DNA from 3 places in the Sutcliffiella horikoshii genome. Region 3 is predicted to be linked to each of the others. Evidence: predicted binding sites of a transcription regulator. Region 3 holds the regulator's gene; each other region holds the start of a gene.
What was found. Region 3 encodes Rex, which represses fermentation and respiration genes when NADH is low (regulators of the CRP and FNR family bind a similar motif). Its sites were predicted from a motif close to TTGTGAAATATTTCACAA; they were not measured.
Positions count from the first base shown of each region.

Region 1: the regulator Rex is predicted to act here: its motif matches at 2,586-2,603, upstream of K7887_RS10615 (cytochrome ubiquinol oxidase subunit I).
Region 2: the regulator Rex is predicted to act here: its motif matches at 1,988-2,005, upstream of K7887_RS04940 (DoxX family membrane protein).

Region 1 covers NZ_CP082918.1:2,079,741-2,084,017, reverse strand. The annotation lists gene cydS (cytochrome bd oxidase small subunit CydS family protein) at 37-138, opposite strand; gene K7887_RS10620 (cytochrome d ubiquinol oxidase subunit II) at 152-1,165, opposite strand; gene K7887_RS10615 (cytochrome ubiquinol oxidase subunit I) at 1,178-2,509, opposite strand; gene K7887_RS10610 (tetratricopeptide repeat protein) at 2,874-4,094, shown strand; gene K7887_RS10605 (site-2 protease family protein) at 4,256-4,277, shown strand, end outside.
Region 2 covers NZ_CP082918.1:952,233-956,509, reverse strand. The annotation lists gene ltrA (group II intron reverse transcriptase/maturase) at 1-580, opposite strand, end outside; gene K7887_RS04945 (hypothetical protein) at 1,121-1,306, opposite strand; gene K7887_RS04940 (DoxX family membrane protein) at 1,432-1,962, opposite strand; gene K7887_RS04935 (gluconokinase) at 2,462-3,970, shown strand.
Region 3 covers NZ_CP082918.1:312,123-316,399, reverse strand. The annotation lists gene K7887_RS22920 (hypothetical protein) at 350-475, opposite strand; gene tatC (twin-arginine translocase subunit TatC) at 565-1,323, opposite strand; gene K7887_RS01735 (twin-arginine translocase TatA/TatE family subunit) at 1,341-1,523, opposite strand; gene K7887_RS01730 (redox-sensing transcriptional repressor Rex) at 1,564-2,202, opposite strand; gene K7887_RS01725 (ABC-F family ATP-binding cassette domain-containing protein) at 2,464-4,277, shown strand, end outside.

The sequences.
Region 1 (4,277 bases), 1.8 Mb from region 3:
AAACAGCCCTACCATTGGCAGGGCTGTTTTGTTATTTTATTTATACTTTTCCTTCCCCTTGGCTCCCCAAAGGAATAGTACGAAGATGCCCGTTGCCACAATCAATGGCGAAGCATACATGATTAAGAAATTTTCCACAGAGTTTACCCCCTTATTTTTTCCCTTGTACGTACTTGTTGTCAAATAAGAACAGTCGCATCAATAGATACAAAGAAGGGATTAACAAAAACAATCCAGCAATGAACGCTGTAATCAACGCTATCGCCATCGCCTCATTCGTAAATCCATCATAGATGGTCAGATACGGATATAGCAGGTACGGCATATGAGATGCCCCGTAACCGAAGAAGGCCGTTGCAAATTGGAGCATTACCAAGATAAAGGCTACACCGAGATGTTTCTTTTTCCACATCAGATAAACCGCTCCGATGAAAAAGAGGAAAGAAAGACTGAACATCCAGGAAAGTTCCAACATTTTATCAAAGTGTTCTGGGTTATGATCGCTTAAAGCGAAAAATACAAGAACGCTGGCAAGTATCGTTGGTAGACTCCAATTTAAGGCATACTTTCTTAATACATCAAAGGCTTTTTCATCTTGAGCGGTCTTAGCGTAATATGCCAAGAAATAAGCCGAGATGTAAAGTACACTTACTAACGCCAGGATGACCACTGCCCAGGAGTAGAAACTGGTGAATAGGGCTTCATAATCAAGCCATACAGAATCTTCATATTTATAGATGAATCCACCCTCTGAAATGGTAAGCACAACAGAAAGGGAAGCAGGTATTAAAAGACCTGTGGCTCCATATAAGGCTTGATAAAAGTTGTTTCCTTTTTCCCCATAATGATGAAAAGCGTAGTAGGACCCTCGAATTGCCAACAGCACAATTGCGATACTTCCCGGTACTAAAAGGGTTGTTCCATAATAATAGGCGGTAGAAGGGAAGAACCCTACTATTCCGATGAAGAAGAATACTAGAAATACATTCGTTACCTCCCAAACAGGGGAGAGGTAACGGACAATCACTTTGTTGATTAGGTGGTTTTTCTTTGTAATTGTTGAGTAATAACTAAAGAAACCTGCGCCAAAATCAATGGATGCTACAATTAAATAACCGTACAAAAACGTCCACAGGACAGTGATCCCAATTACTTCATAGCTCATTTGTCATCCCCCTTACTCCATGCCCCTGTCGTGAAGCTCTTTCTCCACCGGGTTATTTTTAAACATTTTCCGTAATACTGTGGCACATGTTGTACAAAGAACGATGTAAAGTAGAACAAAAAGGACTATCATCAGATCAACATGTTCCGAAGTCGTTGCCCCTTGTTCAACCGTCATATAACCTACAAGCAACCATGGCTGTCTGCCAAGTTCTGCAAAGAACCAGCCCATCTCTATTGCCAGTAGGGACAACGGTCCACCGGCAACTATCGCCCATAATAAAGGTTTGTTCCATTCATTCCATTTACGAACTTTTGCAAACAAGACATACAGAATAGAAATAAACGCTAGGAACATCCCGATCCCCACCATCAAATCAAAGAAGTAATGGACAACTAATGGAGGTAGCTCATCTTCTGGGAACTCTTCTAACCCGATTACTTCTGCATCTGGTGTCCCGTGAGCCAGGATACTTAAGGCATAGGGAATTTCCAGTGCATATTTCACTTCATTATTTTCTTGAAGTACACCACCCAATATTAGCGGAGCTTCCGTTGAAGTCTCAAAATGCCATTCTGCTGCGGCAAGTTTTTCAGGTTGATATTTTGCTAGATACTTACCTGAAAAATCACCAATGATAGCAGTGGATATAGCAAAGATTGCAGCTGCTGTCATCGTAAGATGCAATGCTTTTTTATGATAAACATGGTCTTTTCCTTTAAGTATCGCGAAGGCTGCAATGGCAGCTAGAACAAAAGCTGTTGTTAAATACGCCGATGATAAAACGTGAGCAACCTTTGTAGGAGTTGCAGGATTGAACATTGCTTCTAATGGACGGATATTGGTCAATACGCCGTTTTCAAGGTCAAATCCTCTTGGTGCATTCATAAAGCCATTTACTGTTGTGATAAAGAAGCCTGAAGCCATTGCACCGAGAGCTACAGGAATCAAAATGAAAAAGTGATAAATTTTCTTTTTAAATCGGTCCCACGTATATAGGTAGATGCCGAGGAAAATAGCTTCAAAGAAAAACGCAAAGGTTTCCATGAACAATGGAAGACTGATAACATGGCCGGCCATCTGCATAAAGTTTGGCCAAAGTAAGCTCAACTGTAAACCGATAGCAGTTCCTGTCACTACCCCGATCGCAACGGTTATGACAAATCCACGAGCCCATCTTCTTGCAAGCAGGCGATAATGTTCATCATTTCTCTTTATTCCCATCCACTCTGCCAAAGCTATCATAAGGGGAACTCCCACACCGACCGTGGCGAAAATGACGTGAACAGCCAATGTAATTCCAGTTAGAATTCGACTTAATAAGACCGGATCATATTCAAACATCCCAAACATCCATACTCCACTCCTTTTTCAAACAAAAATTACAATCTTCTAGGTTCACTTTTTATTATACAATAGATTGCTCAATACTTCACAATATAAACACCAAGCAAACTCTCTTTCTAGTATATTCCCTTTAACGAAGAAGCAAAACAGGGGGAAAGCGCTTGAATATGACATCTTTATGGCAAAGATTCGGCTAATTTGTGACAACCATTGAAGAGAAGGCGAGGTTAGCAAACAATAGCTTACTCTTGCCAATAACAGAAAGATTGTAGAAAAAAAAGTAAAATCTGACGGAATGTTGTATAAATATGTAGAAGAAGGTGGTAAAATATTCTTATAATTCACACAAAGGGTGTATTTAATGAGGAATTTAAAAAATCATATTAATAGGCTTTCCAGGGACACATTCTCTCTCAATTACAATCTAGATCATGGGATTGTTGGCACCTTAGAATTATCTAATGGACAAGAAGACAATCTAAAAGTTCATGAAAGACTTAAATTTAATACACCAGTGGAAGAGCTATTATATGAAATTTATGATTTTACCGTACTACAGAATAAAAAGGCTGCAAGAGAAAAGTTTTTATACTTAAATGATGAGTTTGATATTAAAAATGTCTTATCTGATCCCAGCATAAACTTACTTTATCTCGTGGTGAAGCTTAAGTACTTTATCCTTAATAATGATAGAAAACTATATGAGTCGATATATGATCAAATTAGAAGTTTACCAACTAGCATAAATCCCTCTGTTGAGTATATACACCATAAAACATTAGGAATCTATTATTATCGTACGAATAATTTTTTACAATCCACCTTAGCACTTGATAATGCCTTATCTTTGGCTGAAAAACTACCTTATATTTCTGAAGATGATAAAGCAGAACTGTATTATCAAGTCTCATTAACAAAACTAAAAACATGTGATACGTTTGAATCCATCTTTTTCGCCGAAAAGGCCCTTTCCCTCTATCAAAGTCTCTACAACAATAAACGTTCGGCTGAGTGTCATATCGTTTTAGGCATCAACTACAACCATTCCAAACGACAAGACTTTGCTGAAAAGCATTATCTTTCTGCAAAAAATATAGGGGAAAACATTGGAGATTCCTATTTGGAATCCATGGCACTTCACAATCTTGGTTGTATCAAGTCATATTTGAAGCAATCAGAAGAAGCTATCTTTTATTATTTAGAATCATTAAAACGAAAAAGAGAAGAAGAAAGAAGTGTTTTTTCCATCCTAGGCCTTGTTGAAGAATATTACTTTTTGGACCAAACTGAATTTTCAAGGGAATGGGCGGAACAAGGGCTAAGATTGGCCAAACAAATTGATTTAACAGAATATATTATTCACTTTACCGCACATATCTATTTATTAGATAAAGATTCAGAGTTAGAGCCATATATCATACAAGAAGTAATCCCTTATTTTAAGAATGCCGGGAATGAAAGATACACCATTAAGTATACGGAGATGTTGGCTAAATACTATTTCGAAAGCCAACAATACAAGTTAGCAAGTGAATTTTTCGACAGCTGTTTGCAAAATATAAAATCAAAAACCTCTTATTAAGAGTAATTCAAAAACCCACACTCATAATATTGGTGTGGGATTTTTTTTAGAAATGGGTAATTTGGTTTAATTTTAATTTCTTGCATCTAATCATGTTTGATTGTTGAATTTAGGGTATGTAAGCATTATTTAATTCTATTCTTTACATCATGGGAAAGGTAGTGTTTATATTGTTCGGGTTCA
Region 2 (4,277 bases), 640 kb from region 3:
TTCCTCCTTGCGGAGTCCCAACTGGTGTGGTCTCATATCTTCCATTCACCATCACTCCACTGACGAGATATTTTCTTATTAGAGAGATGACATCTCCATCATCTATTGTGTTAGAGATGATTCGCATGAGTTTATCATGGTGGACTGTATCGAAAAACCTTTCAAGATCAATGTCCACAACCCAGTTATGTCCATCATTTAGAAATTCAAGGCTTTTAATAATTGCCATCTCACAGCTTCTTTTGGGTCTGAAGCCATAACTAAATTCGCTGAACTGCTTTTCAAATATCGGGCTGAGTATTTGATGGATGGCTTGTTGAACTACCCTATCCACTACTGTTGGTATTCCCAATTTGCGCATCTTGCCATTTTCTTTTGGGATTTCCACTCTTAAGGCAGCTTGTGGTTGGTATTTTCTTGTTCTGATGCGCTGACGCAGCTCGTCTTTGTGCTCTTTCAGATATTGCTTTAATTCATCGACCGTTATTCCGTCGACCCCACTCGCACCTTTGTTTTTATAGACACGAAGGTAAGCTTCATTCATGTTTTGATTACTTAGTATTTGTTCTAAAAGTTCCACACTCGTTTCTCCTATCCGTTCACGTAGTAAGTGATTATTCCATTTTGGTTATCCTCTGAGATACGCTCATACGTTCACCATTAACACATTCGGAACACTTCACTTACGCATTCGTGGTGTCGAAACACTATAAATTGTTCAGCCCTTCATGGAATAATTCCACTACTATGGCTTCGGCTGACTTCTTGCGGCAAACCTTTTTCGACTGTACCTTGGTACATCCGCAAGACCTCCCAGGGTAAGACAACTATCTTTCCTCTTTTACTCGCCTGATTTACCCTACAAAGTTACGCACATCTTTTGGACTTTGACTTGTTGAGGAGCCTCATCCCTTTGAAGAGCCTTAGTATCAGATTTCTGTTCGTCGAGCCAAGATTTTATTCCACGCTTCCTCCCGCCCTTACCTCACGGTAAGTACCTTGCGCTTCCTTAGTGGTTGGTCGATGTGTACCCCCACAGTGGACTTTCACCACCTAGATAGATGCCATGCCTGGCACACCCAAAAAAGCACTTACCCTCAGGTAACTGCCATCTGCCAAATCATGGGCCCAAATGTTTTGTAATATCAGCCGGACCCTGCCTTTGTGCTTCATCCTTAATCGATTCAATGCCTTCTTTAACTTTCTTATCAGACATGGATTTATAACGATCTGTTTTTCTATCTAACCAATATCCGAATGCTAAAAAAGATACAACAACAATAGAGACTACTATCCAAAAAATCATCAACCCCGCCCCCTTTATTACTACCCTATTCTACACGTATCCAATAATTCCCTTTTTATTTTTTCCCAACTAAAAAAAGCAACGTGAACCATCTCACGTCGCTTTTTCCATTCAACCCCATACATTCAATGTGCTACTGCATGGCCACCATCCATTGTCTTACGTCCGTTTCCACCGGTACGTTTCATCTTGCGTTCATCCATTTTTTCTTTTATATATTTCACTACAAAGCGATCCAGCCCATAGAAGGTAGCTGCCGTACCTGCTGCAATCAGTAATATTGCTGCAGTATAGAGGACAGGGTTCGTGCTGACGGTTCCGGCCAAAAGAAAGTTCAAGTTCATAAATGCTGCCCCTATAAGTGCCGGCAAAGTTGCTAAGCCAAGTATGAGTGCAATCCCCACCAGTACCTCGCCCCAAGGGATTAATATGTTGATCAAACCAACGTTAGGCAATGCTACATTCTCAAGAAATCCTGCGTACCACCCTTGTACCGCCGGGTGTGCTCCTTCCGCTTTTGCAATGGCGCCATGTAGAAATCCTTCTGCATCAAATGTTCCTATTTTCGGCAAACCGGCCTTTAGCCATTGTACCCCCAACCAAACTCTTAAAACTGTCCAAAGGATTGCCATTTTCGGTCCACGTAACCATTTCATGATTTACTCCTCCTAGAATTTCAGTTTGTGAAGTGTTTCACAATGACCTGTAAAAAAATTTAGCCGGCTAGCTCTTACTTTTGCTTCAGAAAGTTTGTGAAGTATTTCACTTACTTTCTATCTTTACTATACAACCATTTACCATCATTTACAATGGAGTTCACAAATTGTTCGCAATATTTATTTTGTTAATAACTTACACAAAATAGTGAGACCTTTTATATCAATATAAATAAATCATTCAATTATGAATAGTATTTTGTGGATAAATTTTCAGAATGTTGTTGATAATGTGGATAAACGTGTGTATATCCCGTCTATCAAGGTAACTGACTGTGCACAACTACAAACAAACGTGACTTTAGAACCACAGAACATCAAGAATCACATTACCCAATACCTATACTGAAATAATTCTTATCTTTTCCAAACAGATTGATATTAACTACTCACAACGATTAAAATAAAGATACTACGATAAAGCGAGGTGTGGCACATAATGAGCAACTATGTCATTGGATTGGATATTGGCACCTCCACGACCAGGTCTGTCATTTTTAATAGAAACGGAGAAGTGGTCTCTGAATCAGAGCATGCCTATTCTACTTACCGTCCGAAGCCTAATTACTCTGAACAAAACCCTTTGGAGATTGAGAGTGCTGCACGTCTTGCCATCTCCACTTCTATCAGCAAATTAAGAATCACACCAAACGATATTATTGGGCTAAGCATTTCTGCCCCTATGCACAGTTTAATTTGTATAAATGATAAAAACGAACCGATTTCCCCCATGATCACTTGGGCTGACGGAAGAAGCTATCCCCAGGCTGCCATCATGAAGGAGTCTTACGGACAGGACTTATATGAGCAAACAGGAACCCCCATTCATCCCATGTCACCTTTTGTGAAGCTTGTATGGATGAAAGAAAATCAATATACGCCATATTATGAAGCAACACGCTTTGTTACTATAAAAGAATATATCTTATACAAATGGTGTGGGACGTGGCAAGTGGATTATTCTATTGCCTCTGCAACAGGGCTTTTCAACATTCATACACTCCAATGGGATGAGGAAGCACTCGCCATAGCAGGTATAAATGAGTCTCAGCTCTCAAAAGTCTTGCCGTGTACAACACAAGTGGGACCCCTTACCGCTCACATTGCCAAAGAATTGCTTCTACATACTTCTACCCCCATTATCATCGGGGCTAGTGGCGGTGTGCTTGCCAATATCGGTGTCGGCGCCACAGAGGAAGGAGAAACTGCCTTAACGATTGGTAGCAGTGGAGCTATTCGGAGATTCACCTCTGAAAAAACAACTGACACTGAACAACGTACCTTTCAATATGCGTTTACGAAAGAAAGTCGTATCGTTGGAGGTGCAACCAACAATGGTACAATTTTAATGCAATGGCTAGCAAGACAATTCTCTTCCTTAACCAAAAAAGAAACGGTGGAAGTGGCAGACCTTGAAGCACTTGCTGCAACCTCCAGCGCAGGAGCTAACGGGCTATTTTTTCTTCCATACATGAATGGAGAACGTGCTCCAAAGTGGAACGCTAAAGCAAAGGGCGGGTGGATGGGACTCACTCTTTCACATACAAGTGCTGACATGATTCGCAGCGTGATGGAAAGTGTTATCTTCAATATGTATGAGATTCATGAAACCCTTCACGAAAAAGAATATCCTACTAAAAAGCTGATGGTCAGCGGTAGCTATGCGCGTTCGCCTCTATGGGTGCAGATGACAGCAGATATTTTTCGCAAAACTGTCATTTTACCGGAAAGTACACATGCTACTGCGTGGGGTGCTGCCTGGCTTGGGATGTTTGCACTTGGAGAAGTGGAGTCCCTTGAAGCCATAAAATCCTCCATTCCAATCAAGCATGAGGTATTGCCTACAGTCCGAAATGTAGCAATGTACGAAGAATATTACCACCTCTACCGAGAGCTGTATAATAAAAATAAACCATTATTTGCAGAAATCGATCGTCTGCAATATTAAACACTTTTAAATCTAAAATTTTAGATGATTGGTTAATCGCCGCTGTTCCTTTCCGCAAATAGCTTCGCTTTCCGCGGGACGGTGCTCGAGCCTCCTCACTTCGTTGCGGGGTCTCAACCTACCGTTACTCCCCCGCTGGAGTCTCCGCTATTTGCTCCAATTCACAGCTGGAAAGTATAAATACTTAATGTTTATGTTTTACAGTTAACTCAGTGAGAGAGCTTTTTATTTACCCTACATTGAATGGAACTTCTTTGTTGATTGGAGTGGAAGGCGCGCAGACGCCCGCGGGAGGAAGGGACAGGTG
Region 3 (4,277 bases):
CTTGGGGTTAGCTCTTACTGGGGGATGTTTTGGGTTAGTCTTACTAGAAGTGTTTTTGGGTAATTAGGGTTGTTCTTTTGGGGTTGGAGCGAGGATGTTTTGAAATGTTACCTATTTTGAACAAAAACAGGGGGAAATACTCGTTTTGGTGGGTGTCTGGGAGGGTTCGGTCAATTCGCTCAGGTGTTCGGACAATTTCCTTGTTTCTTAGCAGGATGTTCGGACATTTGAAGTCGGTGTTTGGTCAACTCTGGACGACCTTGGGACACCTCAAAATTTCGTTCGGACAAATTCGGAAAAACTTCGGTCAACTTCGCCAAATCTTTGGTCACATTTTGGGAAACTTCGGTCAACTTTCGAAAATCTTCGGACATTTTGCACGATTTGCACCGTCATCTGTCCCTTTGACCCACTGATCCAGTCCACCAGATCCATCCGGTCCATCGCTCCCGTGCCACCTGTCCCGACGCCCCAAAAAAAAATTACCTCCGCGGCCGCAGCCCCCTCCAATCCAAAAACAAGCCCGCCCCCTTCTCAAAAAGGGACGAGCCTGCGTCATCTAATCTAATTATTCATCTTCTCTTCCTGCTCCATCAACGCTGCCGCTTTCTGCGCTTTTCTATAAGAAACGCGGGAAATCACAATGCTGATTTCATATAGAATGAACAGCGGGACGGTTACCATCAAATGTGAGATCAGTTCTGGCGGTGTTATCATTCCACCAACTACAAGCAGCGCAAAGTAAGCGAACTTACGGATTTGCACCAACATGTCTGGTGTAATTAGGCCCAGCCTTGTTAAGAACATCACAATTACTGGCATTTGAAATAGCAACCCAAACGGTAGGGTCAGCTGAAATAAGAATTGAAAGTATTCGTTGATTCCGATTACCTGGTTTATTTCCAATCGGTCTGCTAGTCTACCCATGAAATCCACGACAAACGGGAATAAAATGAAGTAAGAGAAAGCTAGTCCGCTTAAAAATAGGAAAATGGAAATTGGTATATAGCTTAACGTTACTCTCCGTTCTTTTTCTAACAAGCCCGGGCTGATGAAGGCCCAAAGCTGATAGAGGGTGACGGGGAACGTGATGATAAATGCAATTAGAAAGGCGAATTGCATAAAGATCTTGATGGGGTCTGTCATACGAAAGGCGTTCATCGTCAGCTCTTTCGCTTCATCTGTTTGCTGTAAATAGACAATGATCGGTTCGGCCAAGAAGAAGCCGCCGATTGCCGAAACGAAAAAGAAGGATGCTGTGATGATGATTCTTTTTCGGAGCTCGCCTATATGGTCATACACCGACATTTCTCTATCTAGCATATATGTTCATCCTTACATTACTTCGTTTCTTCTTTTTTCTCTTTAGCGTCGTCGTCATCGGCCAATCCTTTAGTTGCGTTTTTGAATTCGCGCAACGTGTTACCTGCTGCTTTCCCAAGTTGAGGCAACTTGCTTGGACCGAAAATAAGTAGTGCTACAAATACAATAAGTAAGAGGCTTCCCATTCCTAATGAACCCATATTTGACACCTCCTCGAAATATTCTTATTCTACATCTTTTTTACTCGCTTGGATAGTGCTTGAGAAAATATACCAATGACTGCAGTTCCACCGCTAAATCAATGTGATGGATGCGTATCTCTTCCGGAACATTGATACGGGCCGGTGTAAAGTTCAGTATGCCCTTTACGCCCTTTTCTACAAGTCTATCCGCTATTGGCTGCGCTACCGGAGCCGGAACCGTCAAGATGGCTACCGTAACATTCTCTGGCATTTGCTCTTCAATATCGTCTAAATGATAAACAGGGACTCCTCCGATTTCCGAGCCGATCTTGGACTCGTCCACATCAAAGGCCATCACTATTTTCGTATTATTGTTTTTCATAAAATTATAATGTAGGAAGGCGGTTCCTAAATTACCTACACCTATTAGAGTAACATATGTCAATTCGTCTTGGTCGAGCGTTTTCCTGAAAAAAGTTAACAAATATTGAACATTATATCCATATCCCTTTTTCCCCAACGCACCAAAGTAACTGAAGTCCCGGCGGATCGTGGCACTGTCTACCTTTACCGCTTCACTAAGCTCCGCAGATGACACGCGCTGCTTGCCAGACGAATGCAAATTCTGGATGAAACGATAATATAACGGCAGGCGCTTTGCCGTTGCCTGTGGAATTTTCATTTGTTCGTTATTCATTTTACTCCCCCATTTGTCGAACCTGTTTGCTTTTCTATTTTAACATGGAACGAAAACGATTACATTTCTATGTCTATACTATTTTACCCTGCCTTTGTGCCCTGTCCGGAATCGGGCGAAAATAAAAATTTACGGGCGATAATCCCGATTTACGGGCGATTCGGCCAAAACCAGCCCTCGACCAAAAGCAAGATACCCAAAATCTTGATGTAAACCCCAAAGAAAGATACACTTAACCTAGAATTACACGAGGTGAAGATGATGATTATTTTACAGGTAAATCAGCTGACCAAATATTTCGGCGCTGACCTTATTTTATCGAATATAAAACTAGAAGTACAATCCAAAGATCGAATTGCCCTAGTCGGACGCAACGGGGCAGGGAAATCCACTCTATTAAAAATCATATCCAATCAGCTTTCCTTTGATTCAGGAGACCTGATTAAACCTAAAGGCGTGTCGATCGGCTATCTCGCTCAAGACACAGGTTTACAGACTGAGCGCTCGATCTGGGACGAGATGTTGACCGTATTCACCGGCCTGCGCGAACTCGAAACACAAATGCGCACCCTTGAAGCGAAAATGGGAGATCCCGCTTATTTTGAAGATGAGACGCAATACGCCCGCATTCTCAAAGAATATGACGAAGTGCAAGAAGCCTTCAAACAAAAAGGCGGCTTTCAATATGAAGCAGATATCCGCTCCGTCCTGCACGGCCTCCGCTTTTCCGAGTACGATTACGAAACACCAATTGAAACGCTCAGTGGCGGACAACGGACACGTTTAGCCTTAGCGAAACTACTTTTGACCAAGCCGGACCTGCTCATTCTGGATGAGCCGACCAACCACTTGGACATCGACACCCTTTCCTGGCTGGAAAACTACCTCCAAGGCTACCCTGGTGCCCTGCTGATTGTTTCCCATGACCGCTATTTCTTGGACAAGGTCGTCAACATTGTTTATGAGATTTCGCGTAAGCAATCCGCTAAGTTCATCGGAAACTACAGCAAGTATCTAGAGCAGAAGGCCGAGCAGTATGAGCGCGAGATGAAAATGTTTGAGAAGCAGCAAGACGAGATTGCCAAACTGCAAGATTTTGTAGCAAAGAACCTGGCACGTGCCTCAACTACCAAACGCGCCCAAAGCCGTCGCAGGCAACTCGAAAAGATGGAAGTGATGGACCGTCCTAAAGGCGACGAAAAGTCTGCATCCATCATGTTCGATATCGACCGTCAAAGCGGGAACGATGTCCTTAAGGCGAAAGATTTATCTGTTTCCTATGATACAAATCCTGTCTTCCGCCATGTCGACTTTTCCATGAGCCGCGGCGACAGTGTCGCACTTGTTGGCCCAAATGGGATTGGGAAGTCTACCTTATTAAAGACGCTTGTAGGAAAATTAAAGCCGCTTGAAGGCAGCTTTTCCTTTGGCGCCAATGTGTCGATCAGCTATTACGACCAGCAGCAGGCAGACCTTACTTCCAACAAAACCGTTCTAGCGGAGCTTTGGGATGAATATCCTCAAAAAATGGAGAAAGAAATCCGGACCGTTCTAGGAAACTTCCTATTTTCCGGCGATGACGTGCTGAAGCCTGTATCCACGTTGAGTGGTGGCGAAAAAGCGCGGCTTGCCCTTTCCAAGCTGATGATGGAGCGCTCAAACGTGCTGATTTTGGATGAGCCTACTAACCACTTGGACCTAGATAGCAAAGAAATCCTCGAGAATGCTCTGATTGATTATCCCGGAACGATTCTGTTTGTTTCGCATGACCGTTATTTTATTAATAGACTGGCGACGAAGGTGTATGAGCTGAGCACGGTAGGGGCTACAGAGTACCTTGGGGACTACGACTATTATGTCGAGAAAAAAGAAGAAGCGTTGGAGCTTGAGCGATTGGAAGCAGAGACTGCGAGTTCCAAAGGTTCAAAGGTCACTTCAACTGCAACCAGTGACGCACCTGAGAAAATGAGTTACGAACAGGAAAAAGAAGCAAAGCGCCTGGAACGCCAGCGCAAACGCCGTGTGGAAGAAATTGAAAAAGAAATGGAAGAGCTTGAGCAGAAAATCGAGCATAA